Regions from separate parts of the Cellvibrio sp. BR genome, predicted to be linked through region 3. Evidence: predicted binding sites of a transcription regulator. Region 3 holds the regulator's gene; each other region holds the start of a gene.
What was found. The regulator PhoB, encoded in region 3, activates phosphate uptake and scavenging genes when phosphate is short. The targets are predictions, from matches to a motif close to TGTCATAAANNTGTAACA.

Region 1 (2,276 bases), 140 kb from region 3:
CCCAGCACTGCCAACAGCTTGATTAGCCGCCACAGATTTTGCCGGTTGAACAGGTGATGACGGGCACCTTGCGGTGATGAACCCATGGGTAAACTCCTCTTTAGGGATTGTCCTATCGCTGAATCTGATTATTGGTCGTGCAACACGGGGGTGACGCATATTAGTCACAGCGCGGCAGCGGGGCCAGATGCGCTAGCGCTAAAGATACTACTGCCGATAGCGATTGCCCAAATTTATTATCTTTGATGCCACAGGCTTGCGCGCGGCAAGGCTTGCAACCCTGACGCGCTGGCATTAGTGTAGCCGCGAGTTTTTGGTCGTTGGCTAGTATCTGACCAGCGACTACCCCACCATCACTTGCGAGGATCTGCTTATGAAAAAAATGTCTCTGTTGGCTGTTGCCCTGGTATCACTCACCAGCGCCTGTACTTGGGTGAAAGTAAATGAACAAGGCAGCAATGTGGCGGTTGCCAACGCCGCTAACGTGCGCAGCTGTGAAAAAGTCCGCACCGTGAACGTAAAAGTGAAAGATAACTTTGTTGGCTCTATGAAGCGCGACCCTAACAAAGTGGCCACTGAGTTGACCAACATGGCACGCAATGAAGCCAGTTCATTTGGTGGTGATACCATTGTTCCCGCTAGCCTGGTGAACGATGGCCGCCAGAGTTTTGATGTATACAAGTGCAACTGATGCGCCGCTGATTCCTACCAGTGGATCAGTCACCAAGGCCTGCAGGTGCAGGCCTTGTTTTTCCTTCCCGCCGCTATTTTTCATTCTCGCCTAACGGCCCCGCCGCAGCGATTCTTTGCTAGTGTTACAACAGGAACACTACTGTCTTATTTCTGTCACACAATTGCCATAATCTGGCGCAACTTATTGGCTTCACATGAATCGTGTTACGAGGTACAAGGTGGATAACGCCTATTTCAACCGCGAGCTGAGCCTGCTCGAATTCAACAAACGTGTTTTGCATCAAGCCTATAACCGCAGTTTGCCACTGCTGGAACGGCTGCGATTCCTGTGTATTTTTTCCACCAATCTCGACGAATTTTTTGAAGTGCGCGTGGGTGGTCTGGTAGAAATTCTGGAGCGCAATGCGCCCCCAACCCAAGGGCCGGACGGCCTGACCCAAACCCAGACGCTGAATGAAATTTCTGTGCGCGCCCATCAATTGGTGGACGAGCAGTACCGCATTCTGAATGAAGAAGTGGTGCCGGCGATGCGCGAAAACGGCATCTCTGTGCTGCGCCGCGACGAGTGGACGCCAGAGCAAATTGTGCATTTAAAGCAGGTGTTTCTATCCGAAGTGCTACCGGTACTCAGCCCCATCGGCCTGGACCCGGCGCACCCCTTTCCGCGCATCCTCAATAAAAGTTTGAATTTTATTGTGCGCCTCGACGGCAAAGACGCGTTTGGGCGCAACTCCGGCCGCGCCATAGTGCAGGTGCCGCGCTCGCTGCCACACATTGTCGAATTGCCCAAAGAATTAGTCACCCAAGGGCGCGCATTTGTTTTTGTCTCCTCCATTATTCATTTTTTTATGGGCGAGATTTTTGTGGGCATGACGGTGATGGAAAGTTACCAGTTCCGCCTCACCCGCAACTCGGACATTTTTCTCGATGAGGAGGAGACCGATGACCTGTTGCGCGCGGTGCAAGGTGAACTTGCCTATCGCCAATATGGCGACGAAGTGCGCCTGGAAATTACCGACACCTGCCCCGGCGAGCTGGAGCAGTTTTTATTGCAGCGCTGCGAAATTAAAGAGCGCGATTTGTATCGCATAAACGGCCCGGTGAATCTCAATCGCTTCGCCGATTTATTTGATTTGATCAAAACCCCGCAACATTATTTCAAACCTTTTGTGCAGGCCATGCCCAAACTGCCCAAGCGCAACAATTCGTATTTTGAAGTGTTGCAGAAGCAGGATATGTTGCTGCATCACCCCTTTGATTCGTTTCAGTGTGTGGTGGATTTTTTACGCGAGGCCGCAGCCGACCCCCAAGTGCTGGCGATTAAACAAACGCTTTACCGCACTGGCTCCAACTCACCGATTGTGGATGCCTTGGTTGCCGCTGCCAAAGCGGGCAAAGAGGTGACCGCGATTGTGGAATTGCGCGCACGTTTTGATGAAGAACAAAACGTGGCACTGGCCGAGCGTTTACAGCGTTTTGGTATTCACGTGATTTACGGTGTGGTCGGTTTTAAAACCCACGCCAAAATGATTTTGGTCGCGCGCCGCGAACAGACCAAACTGCGTTATTACGTGCATTTGGGC
Region 2 (2,276 bases), on a different contig from region 3:
AAGAAACCTCGGGGTGTTTGTTCCAGACATCGGCCACACTCAGGTTATTAGCGTCATCCAACCACAAGCTGCGATTGTGAATGGGAGAAATAGCAAGCTGCTGGATAGGTTTATCACTCACCGACTCAATTAATAAGGTGCGCTGGGAGGTAGCGTAGTAAATACCGATATTGCCTTTGTCGTCGCCAGCCCAGAAACCGCGACGCGCATGCTCAGGTGTGATACGGGTGATGGCACCGTCCAACGCCTCAAAACCACGTACATATTTCAATTCATAAATGTTGTCGGGGTTGCGAACCAGAAACCATTGGCTCAGGGCTCCCTTGTCGGTGCCAATAATGAGCGAGGCAGTTCCCACCAAAAACTCCATACGGGTTACTTTGCCATCAGGAATAGTCACTGGTGCCTGAGCTTTTACAGCGCTAGGGTTGATGATGCTGTAGAGCAATAATTGCGACTGATCTGTAGCAATCACTAAATGCTGGGCACCGCTATCAATCTGCATAGATACGGGCTTACTGCCATTTGGAAGCGAGGGAAGCGCTATCACTTCCTGACTGATACTGACTTCCCCGGTAATCATATTTTGACTGCTGCTAAAAATAGCGAGCAGTAGACGCTCATCTGCCGTCATGGCCGCTAATAAAATACCGCTGGAAGTCTCTTGTACGGCTAGCTGGGTAAGCGCTGCGCCTTGGTCATCCAGGGTTAAGGGAGAATCACCCAAGGGATACACCAAACTCGGTGTGATTTGGCGTTTATCGTTTGGATAACTGAGCGCGTAATTGGCTTTCGTTATTGATACCTGGCCATTGCTGTAACCATAAGCAACCAGACCGTAATCAGGCGTACTGGTCGCCATACTGGTAAAACTCACATCAGCGGTGCGCGATACCTGGGCATTAAGCACTTGGCTGCCATCGCTGACATTAAAAAAATGCACTGCGCCGCTACGCTTGAAACTGGCGCCAATTTCTTCGTAGCGTTCCAGCGTGAGGTATTCAGTCGGGTCGGAGGCCTGCTGTTGCAACTGGGCGGGCGTGTAGCTGTGCAAGGGTTCAACCGAGGCACCACGAAACAAGGGAGCAATTTCGGAGAATAGATAAAAGAAAATTAAACCGAGTGAAAATACTACCGCGAGTCCGGCAGACATCACCCCGTAGCGCGATAGCTGGTCTTTAAATTTGCGAATGTTGCGCAACTTGCTGCGCTGCTCGCGATTGGGCATCAGGCTCTGGATTGGCTTTGCCGCTGTAATGGGTTCGGACATGGTCTACTCACCTGTTTTATCGTCTGGCGCAAGAATCCTAACAATCAAAGATGACACTTTTGTTACAAAAACCCGAAACTGTCATCTGACTGTCATATTTACCCTGGCTCTGTCTATAAAAAAACGCCGAACAAGTCGGCGTTTTTATGGGTAACACAAGAAAATCCAGGCGCGCGCTGATTACTTCTGCAATTCAGCCAGTGCTTTGTTGGCCATTGACGCAGGCAGTGGGATATAACCATCGCGCACTACGGTTTCCTGGCCTTGCTTGGAAAGAATCAACTTCACAAACTCTAACTGAATCGCATCCAGCGGGCGGTTCGGATGCTTGTTGATATACATGAACAACACACGTGACAGCGGATAGGTTCCATCCAGCGCGTGAGTTGCATCGGCAGTAACGTAAGGCTGCCCATCTTTCTTGGACAGAGGCACGGCGCGCACACCTGAAGTGATGTAGCCAATACCTGAGTAACCAATACCGTTGATCGATTCAGACACACCCTGGACTACAGATGCAGAACCTGGTTGCTCGAGAATGTTGGATTTGAAATCACCTTTACACAGGGCTTCATCTTTGAAGTAACCATAAGTACCAGAAACGGCATTGCGGCTGTACATGGTGAAATCACGATTTGCCCATGCACCGGTCAAGCCCACATCACCCCAACGAGTCAGGTCTTTGGCACCACCACATTTGCGGGTTGCCGAGAAAATGGCATCCACTTGAGGAATACTTAAACCTTCGATCGGGTTGTCTTTGTTTACGTAAACTGCAAGTACGTCAATCGCTACCGGTACAGCGGTGGGTTTGTAGCCATGCTTGGCTTCAAACGCCTGGATTTCCTCGGTTTTCATCGCGCGGCTCATAGGCCCGAAGTTAGCAGTACCTTCGGTTAAGGCCGGTGGTGCAGTTGAAGAACCAGCACCTTGAATCTGGATATTGACGTTGGGATACCACTTTTTGAAATCTTCAGCCCAAAGGGTCATCAGGTTGTTGAGTGTG
Region 3 (2,276 bases):
GAGGCGATATTTTTATTCATTGGCCTATGCGTGATCGCCTTTGCCTTGGTGCTGATGACCAACCCGCTTACCATCAAACTCTCCGTCGGCGGTCTGTTGCTCGCCTTCTGCTACCCTTTTATGAAACGTCACACCCACTTGCCGCAGGTAGTATTGGGTGCCGCGTTTGCCTGGGGAATCCCCATGGCCTATGCGGCCGAGGCCGGTTCGCTACACGAAAACATTTGGCTGATTTACCTCGCCGTGGTGCTCTGGACGGTGGCTTATGACACCTTTTATGCCATGGTGGATCGCGAGGACGACCTTAAAATCGGCGTGAAATCCACCGCCATCTTGTTTGGCGAACAGGATCGGTTGATGACCGGCATCCTGCAAATCCTGGCGCTCTATGCGCTGATTCTGGTGGGTAATCGCTTTGAGCTGGGGCTGTTCTATTATCTGGGCTTGACGGTGGCGGGTGGTTTGTTTGCCTATCAACAATGGCTGATTCGCTTTCGCGCGCGCGAAGCCTGCTTCAAAGCCTTTTTAAATAACAACTGGGTGGGTGTGGCGGTATTTGCCGGTTTAGCTATGGATTATTACTGGCGCTAAGCCCACGCGACTGCACGCAGCTACAATTTTCTGACTTGTCATAAATATGTAACACTGAGCTTATTAAATAAGCTGCAACAATAGCTTCATGAAACGTGAAGCCTACCGTAGTTTTATTAGGCAGAAGATTATGACTGGTCGCAAAATTCTTATCGTCGACGATGAATCCGCTATTCGCGATATGTTGCGTGTGGCACTGGAGATGGCCGAGTACCAAGTGCTGGAAGCCAGTAATGCGCAGGATGCCCACGGCCTGATTATCGACGAAAAACCCGACCTGATACTGCTCGATTGGATGATGCCCGGTACCAGCGGTATTGAACTCGCGCGCCGCTTGAAGCGCGACGAAGTTACCGCTAATACTCCCATCATCATGCTCACCGCCAAAGGTGAGGAAGACAACAAAATCCAGGGGCTGGAAGTTGGCGCCGACGATTACATCACCAAACCTTTTTCACCGCGTGAATTGGTCGCCCGCTTGAAAGCAGTATTGCGCCGTGCCGACCCACAGATTTCCGCCGCCCCCATCACCGTACAGGGTCTGTGTTTGGACCCCGCCAGCCACCGCGTCACCATCCACGATCAGTCAGTCGATATGGGCCCCACTGAATATCGCCTGCTGGAGTTTTTTCTCACCCACCAGGAAAGAGCCTATACTCGCAGCCAATTGCTGGATCATGTCTGGGGCGGCAATGTGTATGTGGAGGAGCGCACGGTCGATGTGCATATCCGCCGCCTGCGCAAAGCTCTGACCATCGACGGTCACGAAGACCTGATCCAAACCGTACGCGGTACCGGCTATCGTTTTTCGACACGAATCGAAGCCTGATATCACTAAGCTGCAAGTATTCGGCAGCGGGCAAGCCTGAGCGACAATCGGAGACAGGATGTCGACGATTAGCCCCCATGGATGGGTTCACGGCGTGTCGCGCAGGCTTGCCCGCTGCCGAATACGGATCGAAACTGAGAGGCCCCCTTGTTAAAAGGTTTCAGCGCTGAACTCCAGCGCATTCTGATTATTCTCGCCACCTGCAGCCTGATTGGTTTTTTCAGCGACAACTACGCGCTGTGGATGCTACTCGGCTGTGGCATTTACATTGTGTGGATGCTCTGGCAGATGCGCCGCTTGAACCAGTGGCTGCTCAAACGCGAGAGCGAACACCCGCCGGAGGCCAGTGGCATCTGGGGGCAGGTGTTCGACAACATCTACCAACTGCAGCGCGATCAACGCATTGAAAAAGACAACCTGCAAGCGGTGATCAAACGCATCCAGGAAATCAGCTCGGCACTCAAAGACGGGCTGGTCATTCTGGACGCGCGCGGCCATCTGGATTTCTGGAACCCCGCCGCCCATCGCATGCTTGGGTTGAATACCAAAGACCAGGGGCAATCGGTCATCAATTTTGTGCGTCACCCCAAATTTGTCGCCTATTTTGAAGAGGGCAATTACGGCGAGCCGCTGGAAATTCCCTCGCCGCGTTTTCCCTCCAAACACCTGCAATTCCAAATCACCCCGTTTGGCAAAATGGAGCGATTGATTGTGGTGCGTGATGTGACCCAACTGCACAACTTGGAAAAAATGCGTCAGGATTTTATCGCCAACGTCTCCCACGAATTGCGCACACCGCTCACGGTGATAAACGGCTATGTGGAAACCCTCGCCGATAACAACACCACCCCGAGCT

Region 1: the regulator PhoB is predicted to act here: its motif matches at 834-851, upstream of ppk1 (polyphosphate kinase 1).
Region 2: the regulator PhoB is predicted to act here: its motif matches at 1,350-1,367, upstream of O59_RS12400 (ABC transporter permease subunit).

Annotation. Positions count from the first base shown of each region.
Region 1 covers NZ_JH668200.1:251,018-253,293, reverse strand. The annotation lists gene O59_RS01055 (di-heme-cytochrome C peroxidase) at 1-86, opposite strand, end outside; gene O59_RS01050 (DUF4156 domain-containing protein) at 374-691, shown strand; gene ppk1 (polyphosphate kinase 1) at 888-2,276, shown strand, end outside.
Region 2 covers NZ_JH668202.1:484,175-486,450, forward strand. The annotation lists gene O59_RS12400 (ABC transporter permease subunit) at 1-1,270, opposite strand, end outside; gene O59_RS12405 (PstS family phosphate ABC transporter substrate-binding protein) at 1,451-2,276, opposite strand, start outside.
Region 3 covers NZ_JH668200.1:395,703-397,978, forward strand. The annotation lists gene ubiA (4-hydroxybenzoate octaprenyltransferase) at 1-591, shown strand, start outside; gene phoB (phosphate regulon transcriptional regulator PhoB) at 722-1,420, shown strand; gene phoR (phosphate regulon sensor histidine kinase PhoR) at 1,568-2,276, shown strand, end outside.